Regions from separate parts of the Silvimonas soli genome, predicted to be linked through region 1. Evidence: predicted binding sites of a transcription regulator. Region 1 holds the regulator's gene; each other region holds the start of a gene.
What was found. The regulator FNR, encoded in region 1, switches genes on or off when oxygen is low (the NO sensors DNR and NnrR bind a similar motif). The targets are predictions, from matches to a motif close to TTGATNNNNATCAA.
Positions count from the first base shown of each region.

Region 1 (4,169 bases):
AACACCATCGCAATGGAACGGATCAGCATGCGTCCTTTAGGCGTGACCTCAATGCCCTCTTCGCTCAACTGCAACAAGCCGTCCTGCTCCATCTGTGACAGCCGCCCCATTTCGGGGGCGAAGTAGGTTTTGAAATCCAGTAACCAGGCGGTTTCAATCTGTCCAAAATTGAGGTTAAAGCGACACATTAATCCGTGAATTACCGAACGGCGCAGCAAGTCATCCATATTCAAAATATACCCGCGCTCAATTGGCAATTGATTACGATCGAGCATCTCGTAATACTCATCGATATTTTTTGAATTCTGAAAATACCCGGCCCCAACCTTACCAATTCCGGATACACCAAATGCCAGCAAATCAGATTCCGCGTAAGTTGAATAACCCTGGAAATTACGCTGCAAAGTACCACGGCGCTGGGCAATGGAAAGATCATCATCCGGCAATGCAAAGTGATCCATGCCGATATAAACGTAACCAGCGGCAGTCAATTTGTCGATGGCTGCATGCAGTATATCCAGCTTGGCCGATGAGTCGGGCAATGCGGCCGTATCAATGCGTCGTTGCGGCTTGAAGCGCTCAGGCAAATGGGCATAATTATAAAGCGCAATGCGGTCTGGATGGATGTCCAGCACCCGGTCGATGGTTTGCATGACACTAGCTACAGACTGGAACGGCAGGCCATAGATCAAGTCGATACTGACTGAACGAAACCCGGAAGCGCGCGCGGCGTCAATCACCTTGCGGGTCTGCTCTTCACTCTGAATCCGGTTAACGGCGCGCTGCACTTTCTCGTCAAAGTCCTGAACGCCAACACTCACCCGGTTAAAACCCGTTTCAGCCAGCAACGCTATTTTTGATAATTCAAGTTTGCGCGGATCAATTTCGATTGAATATTCGCCATCCGTCAGAATGTCGAAATTATCATTAATTGCGCGCATTAAAGTGGCTAGTTGGGTTTCCGGCAAAAAAGTCGGTGTACCACCCCCAAAGTGGATCTGGCCAACCTTCATTCGGTATGGCAATATATTTACGTGAAGCTGTATTTCTTTTTGTAGATACTCTGTATATTTAACTGCCTGTGATTCATCTTTGGTAATCACTTTATTGCAAGCGCAGTAATAGCAAATCGTATTGCAAAACGGCAGATGAAAATATAAAGAAGCAGGCTTGTCCGCCTCACCTACACGCGAATGCAACAGCATCTCGCGATAATCGGCAGTTTCAAGCTCGGCAAATCGGTCTGCGGTGGGATAAGACGTGTAGCGAGGGCCTTTGCCATCGTAGCGCTCGACAAGAGATCGATCGAATTCGACCTGCTGGATCAACGGTGTTGTATGCATTTGTCCTACCCCTAAAACACAGGGTAAAGATTTTGCCTACATCTGGGACATAGTTACTTGATCCAAATCAATACGACTCGCATGATGCTAGCATCTACTGCGAGGATACGTGACCTGGCTCAATAAGCGGCACAGAATTCGATGAAGCGGCACACAGGATTGTGTAAGGGTGCCGCTGCAATGGCGTAAAAATTTCAAGTCATAGTGGAACAACATCATGCTGTCACCAATTCAGTTACGCGAAACCGGCCTCAAGCAACTGCGGCACGCCTGCTCAAATTGCAGTTTGCGTGAACTGTGTCTGCCCATTGGCTTGTCGCCCGAAGAAATGCGACAAGTTGATCAATTGGTCAGCCAGGGCCGCCCCATCAAGCGCGGCGAAGCACTCTACCGTGCCGGTGAGCCGTTCCATGCACTCTATGCAGTGCGCCTCGGCTTCTTCAAAACCAGCATCGTTTCTGAAGATGGTCGCGAACAAGTGACCGGTTTTCACATGAATGGTGAGTTGATGGGCATGGATGCAATCAGCACCGACCATCACACTTGTGACGCAGTTGCGTTGGAAGATAGCGAAGTATGCGAACTGCCCTTTGCTGAAATCGAATCCATGTCGCGCCGTATTCCCAACCTGCAACGCCATCTTTACAAGATGATGAGCCGCGAAATCGTCCGCGATCATGGCGTAATGCTGCTGTTGGGCAATATGAAGGCAGAGGAACGGATTGCTGCGTTCTTGCTCAATCTCTCGCAGCGCTTTGCCTTACGTGGCTATTCGCACAGCAGCTTTCATCTGCGCATGACGCGCGAAGAAATCGGCAGCTACCTCGGCCTGAAGCTGGAAACGGTAAGCAGAACCTTATCGCGCTTCCAGGACAATGGTCTGATTCGAGTACAGAACAGGCTCATCGAACTGAAAGACACCGAAGGCTTGAAACAATTGATGAACAACTGTCAAAGCAATTGACTGCCTGATTCCAATGCTCACGCAAGTTTGCCTGGTTGCCCCAGCGGCGCTCGCATCCTCCATCCTTGGCCGCCTGGCGCGATCAGGATTGGGGGTGCCGGTATTTCCGGCAGAAACTCCAACTGCTTTGCCGCCTGCACCCACCCCCGACAGCACGTTGGTGTTGGTGAACCCGCAAGGGCTCGCGGAATATCTGGCATGGAAAAGCCAAGCCGATGCACAGGGCTGGCATCTGCTGGATATAGCCGGCAACTTGCAAAACCCCCTCGGGCAAATCTACGGCTGGATGCTCGCTGTCGGTGCAAAGCACAGTGACCTTGCAATAGCCGAACCCATCATTGCAGCGTTGTCGCCAGCCCTGCCCAACGCATGGCTTCACGCAGGCGGCCCCGGGGCTGGCGCGTTTTTGCAGACCACAAGCGGTGCCTGCCTAATGCAGTCTGGAGAGGTCTGGTTGTGGTTACAGCGCGCGTTGCAGCAACCCGGCAGCACGCCGTTTGATCTGCAGTCTTGGCAATACCTGGTTCACGGCGGTTTTGAGAAGCTGCAGCGAGAGGCGCGGGATTACCTGGCCCTCGACACCGAGCCGTTCACTCCATGGCACGCCGCGCAAAGTGGCCTCTTGCTCCAAGGTAGCTCTAATGCACTGGCGAGGGAGCTAGCACAGTGGCTGCTGATACTCCCAGTCGTCCCAAGCCCGTCCGCCGCAACCGCGTCCTGACACTTCAACAGCACAAGGCTAAGCCAGTATCGGTGGTGCGTTGGCAAAAAAAATGGCCCTCGTCAGAGGGCCATAATCGCAATCGGCAGATATGCGCTTTGAAACGTTAAAACATTTGCTCAAGCAGCTTTGCGACGACCGTTCGCCGCAGGCGCTGCTTTAGTCACATTCTGTACTACAGTGGCAACCCACTCTTCGCTCTGCTTGCGCGCAGCGGCTACTGTTGTGCCATAAGCGTCCAGCGAAGCCGCTACGCCATTGCGCAACACTTTGATGCCTTCGGCACCGGCGGGCGCTTGATCAGCGAATGCGTCAAATCCGGAAAGCACCTCATCGCCAGATTTTTTGACTTGCTGTTCGACCAATTCGCTCAAGGCCTGTTGGGTTGCTTGCGCAATGCCAATGGATTCACGCCATGCGGCAGTGGCTTTTTCAATTAGCGGCTCGACCAGGCCACGCTGTAATGCCAAAGCACCCTGCACATCTTTGGTCTGCGAGAAGGCTTTGATCGCCTCAACGTTATCGGCAGCCACAGTCTTGGCAAAGCCCAGCTGCACGCCCCACAAACGCTCCGCACCGGCCAGAAAGGTCTGTGCGTAATTCAAGGACCGCTCGATCCCGACTTGTTGAGCGCGGGAAAACTCTTCGGCAAAACGGTTGGAACCAAACGTCATGATCTTTCCTTTAGGATTTGTGCAACGCAACATCTGGAAGCATTGTGGCAGAACGCCGATACATGTCAATGCAATATTTGTGCGGCGCACAAAATAATCTTCAGACGAAAAAAAACGACCCTCAGGTCGTATTTTTAATCCGGTGGCTGAACCACCAACTCACGCGCGGGGAGACTCCCCATTACGCCTTGGTATCTACCGCGTTGCCCAGATTAGTCGGGTTGTTATATTGCGGCACCGGCGGTAATGCCTGCAGCAAGCTCAGCGCTGCCGAGGCCTGCGCGTCGTTGGCTTTTTTCATTACCCCGACGCCAACAGCCACGTTGGTCGCTGCGGGTTGCAGAACCAGAGAATTTAGCAAGCTGCTTGCCGTTGATGCAGAAGATGCGGAATCCATAAAACACTCCCATTGATATCAACAACATAACGTAACTTTGGCCACCGAGCAAGCCAGAGGGATCCCACAC
Region 1 is NZ_CP106736.1:254,639-258,807, forward strand. Features, by position in the region: gene hemN (oxygen-independent coproporphyrinogen III oxidase) at 1-1,343, opposite strand, end outside; gene fnr (fumarate/nitrate reduction transcriptional regulator Fnr) at 1,561-2,307, shown strand; gene N7220_RS01110 (hypothetical protein) at 2,402-3,028, shown strand; gene N7220_RS01115 (phasin family protein) at 3,148-3,702, opposite strand; gene N7220_RS01120 (YjfB family protein) at 3,884-4,063, opposite strand.

Region 2 (4,169 bases), 100 kb from region 1:
GTACTGGATGGGCGCAGCGATGTAAACGAGTCGCTACTGACTGGCGAAAGCGCGCCCATTGGCAAAGCACCGGCGCAAATGGTCACTGCCGGTACCGTTAACCTGACTTCCCCTCTGCTCATCGAAGCAACCCGCGTCGGGGAAGGTACCAGGCTAGCGGGAATCGTCCGCCTGCTTGATCGCGCGCTAGCCGAAAAACCCCGAGTTGCCCGCATAGCCGACCGCGTTGCGGGTATTTTTGTGACGCTGCTGCTGCTGGCTGCGTTGGGTGCCTGGTGGTATTGGCACGTACATGATCCGGTACATGCCCTGCCCATCGCCATTGCCGTACTGGTTATCTCTTGCCCCTGTGCACTATCCCTGGCAACGCCAGCGGCCTTGACGGCAACGACCGGCCATCTAGCGCGGCGCGGCCTGCTGATCACCCGTGGTCACACGCTGGAGGCGATGGTGGGCATCACTGATATCGTGTTTGATAAAACCGGCACGCTGACGCTCGGCCAACCCAAGGTGGTGGCAATGGAGGCTTACTCCGGCGACGCAGTTTCGGCTCAACACATTGCAGCAGCGCTGGAAGCCCAATCCGAACACCCGCTGGCCCGCGCCCTTATCGCTGCTACCCCCCTTCACGCCACCAATGTCGCCAATCATCCCGGCGGCGGTTTGACCGGCAATATCGAGGGCATCCGGTATGCGATCGGCAATCGGGAATTTGCTGCAACCCAATGCAACGCAGTGCCTCCCTCGCCTGCCGGCAATCCAGGGCGCGGAACTGAAATCTGGCTAGTCAGCGAACAAGCCTGGTTGGCGCGTTTTGAGTTGGCCGATAGTGCACGCGCTGAGGCCGCCGACACCATCAAGTCTTTGCTCGCCCGCGGCTATCAGCTACATCTATTGAGTGGCGACAACGAAGTCGCTGCGGGCCGCTTGGCCGGCGAATTGTCTATTATGCAATGGCGAGCAAATGCCTCGCCCGAAGACAAATTGACTTATATCCGTGATCTGCAACAACAAGGTCGCAAGGTTTTGATGGTGGGCGATGGCGTAAACGATGCGCCGGTTCTAGCGCTAGCCAATGTTTCAGTCGCAATGGGGTCCGGCGTTGATGTGGCCCAAGCTACCGGCGATGCCGTTCTTTATGATTGCCGACTTGATCACCTGCCATTCGCCTTGTCGCTGGCGCTGAAAACGCGCAGCATCATCCGGCAGAATCTGACTTGGGCACTGGTTTATAACGTTGTGGCTTTACCGCTGGCGATTTGCGGCTTGGTAACGCCTTGGCTGGCCAGCTTGGGAATGGCGCTCAGTTCATTGCTGGTGGTGGCCAACGCGATTCGACTGGCCGCACCTTTCTCTTTGCAGCGCAACAAGAAACGGGTTTCAAACCAGGGAATTAACTAATGGAAAGCCTGTATCTGTTAATCCCGCTTTCCGTTGTACTGGTGTTCTTGATCGGCATTCTGTTTTGGTGGTGCATGCGCAATGGCCAGTTTGATGATCTGGAAGGTCCAGCACACCGTATTTTGCAAGATGACGACAGCCCGGATGCCGCATCGCCGCAAAATAAGGTTGAAAACCAAAAAAACAACTGACTGATTGACTGGCGGCGCGCTAAAATACCGCCCGACCAAGGCTGGGTTTGATACGCGTCAATGCTGCGTATACATCCCGCCAGCTACATTTCAGAATCACTACTAATACGCATAATGCATAAAACAGGTTTTAACCTGTTCGCCCTGCTTTCATGGGCACGCATTCAAAGATTTACCTTTGCTGTTTTGGAGCTTTCTCGGAGCGCTTTATGGAAAACCAAGCCACATACAATTACAAAGTGGTGCGGCAATTTGCCATCATGACCGTCGTGTGGGGTATCGTCGGTATGTTGGTAGGTGTCGTCATTGCATCTCAGCTTGCATGGCCGGAGTTGAATTTCGGTCCTTACTTCCACTTCGGGCGCTTGCGAGCGCTCCACACCAGCGCGGTGATTTTCGCGTTTGGCGGCAGTGGCCTTTTTGCTACTTCGTATTACGTGGTTCAGCGCACCTGTAACGTGCGGCTGTTCAGCGACAAGCTGGCCGCCTTTACTTTCTGGGGCTGGCAAGTCGTCATCGTGGCTTGTGCCATCACCTACCCGCTCGGCATTACTTTCAACAAGGAATATGCCGAGATGGAATGGCCTATCAAGCTGTTGATCGCCGTGGTCTGGGTTACCTATGCCGTGGTGTTCTTCGGCACACTGGCCAAGCGCAAGGTCAAGCATATTTACGTGGCAAACTGGTTCTACGGTGGCTTCATTCTGGCCGTAGCGCTGCTGCACATTGTGAATAGCGCGTTTGTACCGGTCAGCATGTGGAAGTCCTACTCGGTGTACGCCGGTGCTGTGGATGCCATGGTGCAATGGTGGTACGGCCACAACGCCGTGGGCTTTTTCCTGACCGCAGGCTTCCTGGGCATGATGTATTACTTTGTGCCTAAACAAGCCGGTCGCCCGATCTACTCGTATCGCCTGTCAGTGGTTCACTTCTGGGCGCTGATCTTCACCTATATGTGGGCTGGCCCTCACCATCTGCATTACACCGCTCTGCCAGACTGGACCCAGTCGCTGGGTATGGTGTTCTCGCTGATTCTGCTGGCGCCAAGCTGGGGTGGCATGATCAACGGCATCATGACGCTGTCCGGTGCGTGGCACAAACTGCGTACTGATCCTATCCTGAAGTTCCTGATCACAGCCCTGTCGTTCTACGGTATGTCCACCTTCGAAGGCCCGATGATGGCCATCAAGACGGTAAATGCGCTTTCGCACTACACCGACTGGACCATCGGTCACGTGCACTCCGGCGCTCTGGGCTGGGTGGCGATGATCACGATCGGCTCGATCTACTACCTGATCCCGCGCCTGTTCAACAAAGAAGAAATGTGGTCGGTGAAGCTGATTGAGGTTCACTTCTGGGTCGCGACGCTGGGTACCGTGCTGTATATCGCTTCCATGTGGATTGCCGGCGTAACCGAAGGCCTGATGTGGCGTGCGGTGAATCCGGATGGCACGCTGACCTACGCATTTATTGATGCGGTAAAAGCAACCCACCCGTACTACATCATCCGCTTCCTGGGTGGCGTATTGTTCCTCTCCGGCATGGTGCTGATGCTTTACAACACGCTGCGTACCGCTTTCTCCGGCACTCCGGTCAATGCGCAAATCCCAGCAGTGCACGCACACGCCTGATTGCCGAAGACGGAGAAGAGATTAAATGGAAAGAATTCAAAAACTGATCGAACAGAACGTCTTCTGGCTGATTTTGCTGACCATCCTGACCATTAGCGTCGCGATGATGGTGGAAATCCTGCCACTGGCGTTCTCCAAGTCCACCACGCAGCCAATTGAAGGCGTCAAACCCTACACCGCGCTGCAACTGGCTGGTCGTGATATTTATCTGCGCGAAGGCTGTTACAACTGCCACTCGCAAATGATTCGCCCGTTCCGCGCAGAAACCGAACGCTACGGCCATTATTCGGTGGGCGGCGAGTCGGTTTACGATCACCCGTTCCTGTGGGGCTCCAAGCGTACTGGTCCGGACCTGGCTCGTGTTGGCGGTCGTTACTCGGATGAGTGGCATCGCGCCCACTTGACCAATCCGCGTGATGTGGTGCCTGAGTCGATCATGCCAGCGTTCCCGTGGCTGGCCGCAAACAAGGTGGATGCAGAAAGCCTGCCTGCCAAAATGCGCGCCCTGCGTCGTGTTGGTGTGCCATACACCGATCAAGACATCGCTAACGCGACCAAAGATGCTGAAGGCAAATCCGAAATGGAAGCTGTCATTGCCTATCTGCAAGGCTTGGGTCTGGCGCTGAAAAACAAGAGGTAACAGACATGGCTTGGCAGGATTTGTTGCGCATCAGCGTCACCGTTCTGGGTTTCCTGTGCTTTGTTGCCCTGATTATCTGGGCATTCAGCAAGGGCACAAAGGATGAAATGGAGGAAGCGGGCCGCGCGCCCCTTCTCGACGATGACCTGCCTGCGTCTTCGTCTGGGCAAAAATAAAAGCAGTTCACCGCGCGGAGTCATAAATGACTGATTTTTATAGTAGTTTTTGGGGCGTTTACATCACCGTAATCGTCATCGTTTCGCTGATCGGCTTGGGCTATCTGCTCAAGAGCCAAAGCGTGATCAA
Region 2 is NZ_CP106736.1:153,004-157,172, forward strand. Features, by position in the region: gene N7220_RS00610 (heavy metal translocating P-type ATPase) at 1-1,401, shown strand, start outside; gene ccoS (cbb3-type cytochrome oxidase assembly protein CcoS) at 1,401-1,592, shown strand; gene ccoN (cytochrome-c oxidase, cbb3-type subunit I) at 1,802-3,223, shown strand; gene ccoO (cytochrome-c oxidase, cbb3-type subunit II) at 3,249-3,863, shown strand; gene N7220_RS00630 (cbb3-type cytochrome oxidase subunit 3) at 3,869-4,039, shown strand; gene ccoP (cytochrome-c oxidase, cbb3-type subunit III) at 4,066-4,169, shown strand, end outside.
Region 2: the regulator FNR is predicted to act here: its motif matches at 1,640-1,653, upstream of ccoN (cytochrome-c oxidase, cbb3-type subunit I).

Region 3 (4,169 bases), 1.7 Mb from region 1:
GCGCTTGGGGTATAGGTAATGGTGATTCCGCCAGCACCAGTACCATCAATAGCAACAGAAGTCACGTTTGCAGTGGCACCCACTGGTTGATACCCGAGGTCAAACTGAGCAGCTGCGTTAGCGGCATTATCAGCAACAACAGTCTTAGCTGCATCACCCAGACCCAGACCTTCAGTCACTTTTGCGCGGATGATGTAGTTTTGGTAAGCCGGAATCGCCACAGCAGCCAGGATACCGATAATCGCAACCACGATCATCAGTTCGATAAGGGTAAAACCCTTTTGCATACGTTGCATGTTCAATCTCCAAAAATATTTGTTGGTGTGCGGCGTACCCGCGCAGTAGCTATTGAGCAAAAGCCATGCCAGTGTCCTGTATGCCGCCGGCGCATTGTGCCCGGGTTGGTATCCCTTGCAAAGTTGCTTATAATGCCGGCTCTTGCCGTTGTAGCTCAGTTGGTAGAGCAACTGATTCGTAATCAGTAGGTCGAGTGTTCGATTCACTTCAACGGCACCAGATGCAGCAGGGGTCAGGCTTTCAGCCTGGCCCTTTTTGTTTTGGGCCTGCAGGAATGGGTGGATTTGCGACGGGATTTGTTACGGCTGCGTGCCAGGGCGTTTGCGCCAGGCGGCGACGAGTGGTGGGAATTTTATGGCAAAACAAAAGGCCGGTTGTTTGCACAATCCGGCCTTTCTCATCAAAGTGACGTTTTTCGTCACCTTCAATTTCTCTAATTCGTCAGATTTCTCTTATATAGCTCTGGGAATCCCGCCAAAGAGCGATCAGATTGCCGCCAGATTTTGCGGGCGTTGGCCGGTGAGTAGGTAGTCGATCAGCTCACGCACCGGTCGGATGGCGCTGCCGAAGGGCAGGCTGTCGGCGCCGCGGAAGAACAAGCCCCGGTTCACCTCACCGCGCATGGCTGCGGCTAGTTTCAGGTCGATGCAGAACTGGCCGACTTTAGCCAAGCCATCGCGCAGGCCGCAGACCGACAAACAGTTCATGCCTTGAGTGCAACGGGCCGGATCAGCCTTGGCGTTGGATTGCAGACGCACTTCGCGATTGATGTAGTTCTTCAGCCATGGTGTGAGCACGGCACGGGCGGGCAGACCGGCCACACTCATGAACTCGACGATGTCTTCATCGCGAGCGTTGGCCAGCACTTCTTTGAAATTGGCATGAGCATCGCCTTCTTCTGTAACGGCAAAGGCGGTGCCCAACTGCACGCCACTGGCGCCGCTGTTCAGATAATGCAGTACTTTTTCGTGGCTGTTGATGCCACCGGCGACGATCAACGGGATGCGTGCGCTTTCCAGACCCAGGTCTTTGAAGATTTGATGGGTTTCGGTGAGGACACGGTCGAAATCAAATTTCTCGTTATGAATTTCTTCGATCTTGGTGGCACCCAGATGGCCACCGGCGTGGGCCGGGTGTTCGATCACAATGGCATCGGGCAAACGGTTCTTTTTGAGCCATTTTTTCAGAACCACGTTGATGCCGCGGCTGTCCGAGAGGATCGGCACCAGCGCCACGTTCGGGTGGTCTGCGGTGACTTCCGGCAAATCCAGCGGCAGGCCCGCGCCCATGACGATGGCGTCGGTGCCGGCTTCGCAGGCGGCGCGCACGTAGTCGGTATTGGAAGCAACCGCTTTCATCACGTTCACGGCAATCAAACCGTTACCTTGTGCAGTGGCCTTGGCCAGCTTTACTTCACGAGCTAACGCCTCAAAGTTCAAGGCATCCAGTTCGGCTTGAACTTTTGTTGCTTTGCTTTGCTCCAGCAGGTCTGGGTGATGATGACGCAGATCAACAGAAGCGATGGTGCCTAGCGCGCCTTCTTTGGCAACGGCACCGGCCAGTTTGTGGGCCGAGATACCAACCCCCATCCCGCCCTGCACGATTGGTAGCAGCGCTTTACCCTTGATGAGCAGCGGTTTGAAAGTGTGGTGCAGCATGAATGCGATCTCCCGCCACAATGGCGTTTTCTTTGTTGAGGGGTGGGAGTCTGCGGGTTTGGTCGTCGAGTGATTTTGATCTAGATCAAGGCGTTGCTGCGCTGATGATGCCGTGTATAAAAATCACGAGATGGGCGGTGATTAATGCGCCCTTATACGAGTTCCGGGCACCAGTTTACTTAGCTGCTGCAAAGTGACGGGGCTTGGATAATCGGCTGGTGCCGGTTGTTGCAGCAATTGGCTGGAGGCGCAGCCATTGGGCCGGAAAGGTTGCAGCACGAAGTCTTGCACGCCATAAACCGCCAATGTTCCGGCCAGCCGCAGCAAGGCATCGTCGTTCAGCAAGGATGGGTGGATGGTGGTGCGGCACTCATAGGCCACGCCGCTATCGCGTATGAGCCCTAGCGATTCGCGCGCCGGGTCGCCACTTGCGCGAATCTGCGTTACGCCTTCATATTCGGCAAAGGGGGCTTTGACATCAAAGCCCACCCAGTCCAGATAAGGCAGGCATTGTTTCAGTCGCTCCGGATAGGCGCCGCCGGTATGCAACGCTACCTCGAACCCCATGGCTTTGACTTGCGCCATCATCAACGGCAACCAGCGCTCGGTTAGCGGCTCGCCGCCACAAAAGACCACGGCATCCAGCAAGCCTTTGCGTCCCTCCAGCCAGTTGACGATATCATCCCAAGCGGGTTCGGTTGGTGTTTTGCTGCGCGTTTGCAGGTGCGGATTATGACAATAGTGACAACGCCAGGGGCAGCCAGAGATGAACACTACGCAAGCGAGCTTGCCCGGATAGTCGCAACTGGAGAACGGCACAAGTCCGCCCAGCTTGGGTGGATGAGGCGCGTGTTCGTCTGGCATGGTCATATCGGTGTGCTCTTGATGTTATTCAATGTTGCTCGGTAAAGAATTGGCGTTCGGCGAACTCACCCTGTTTACCGATATTGAATGCGGAAACGGGCCGGTGATAACCCATTACTCGTGTCCACACTTCGCAACGGGTGCGTTCTTCACCTTTGAGCTGAATGGCTTGGGCTGTGGCGTTGTGCAGATGTTGCTGGATGTTGAGGTCGTTCATGGCGTGCTCCTGTTAGATCACTGGCCCAAAGGATTGCTTGGGTTTTGGGTTGGAAGAGAAGAAAAGAACGCGGCTGGAATTCCGTGGCAACCGTTCAGCCGCGTGCGCTGCATGCACATGCAGCAAACCTAGGCGCAGCAGGGCTGCTTTTTGCTAATCAAGTCGGCATCACATTTCGGGCAGAACTCATGGTGTCCGCTCAAATAGCCGTGCTTGGGGCAGATTGAAAAAGTGGGCGAAATCGTCACATAGGGCAGCCGGTAATTCGCCAGCGCACGTTTAACCAAGGTGCGGCAGGCGTCGGCGCTGGAGATGGCCTCGTTCATATACAGATGCAGTACCGTGCCGCCGGTGTATTTGCGCTGCAGTACTTCCTGGCGCGCCAGCGCTTCGAACGGGTCGTCGGTATAACCCACCGGCAATTGGGTGGAGTTGGTGTAATACGGTTGCGCCACGGTGCCCGCTTGCAGTATTTCCGGATAACGGCGTTTGTCTTCTTTGGCAAAGCGGTAGGTGGTGCCTTCGGCTGGCGTGGCTTCCAGGTTGTACAGATGGCCGGTTTCTTCCTGGAATGTCGTCATCTGATCACGAATGTGATCCATAAGCCGGTTGGCAAAGTCGTAACCCCGCGGCGTGGTGATGTCGTGTTCGTCGCAGGTGAAGTTGCGGATCATTTCGTTGACGCCGTTCACACCCAGCGTGCTGAAGTGGTTGCGCAGCGTACCAAGATAGCGCTTGGTATAGGGATAGAGGCCGCCCGCAATCAGCCGATCGATCAGTTTGCGTTTGATTTCCAGGCTTTGTTTGGCCAGTTCCATCAATTCATCTACGCGGGCAAAAGCACCGACTTCATCCCCCTTGAATTCGTAGCCAATGCGGGCGCAATTAAGCGTCACCACGCCAAGACTGCCGGTTTGCTCGGCTGAGCCAAACAGCCCGTTGCCGCGCTTGAGCAGCTCGCGCAAATCCAGCTGCAAACGGCAGCACATGGAGCGCACCATGTGCGGCTCCAGATCACTGTTCAAAAAGTTCTGAAAGTAGGGCAGGCCGTATTTGGCAGTCATTTCGAACAGCAAAACGGTGTTGGGGTGATCCCAATCGAAGTCTTTGGTGATGTTGTAGGTGGGGATCGG
Region 3 is NZ_CP106736.1:1,963,221-1,967,389, reverse strand. Features, by position in the region: gene N7220_RS09015 (pilin) at 1-296, opposite strand, end outside; tRNA gene N7220_RS09010 (tRNA-Thr) at 441-516, shown strand; gene N7220_RS09005 (NAD(P)H-dependent flavin oxidoreductase) at 783-1,952, opposite strand; gene N7220_RS09000 (anaerobic ribonucleoside-triphosphate reductase activating protein) at 2,097-2,825, opposite strand; gene nrdD (anaerobic ribonucleoside-triphosphate reductase) at 2,848-3,036, opposite strand; gene N7220_RS08990 (ribonucleoside triphosphate reductase) at 3,165-4,169, opposite strand, start outside.
Region 3: the regulator FNR is predicted to act here: its motif matches at 2,031-2,044, upstream of N7220_RS09005 (NAD(P)H-dependent flavin oxidoreductase).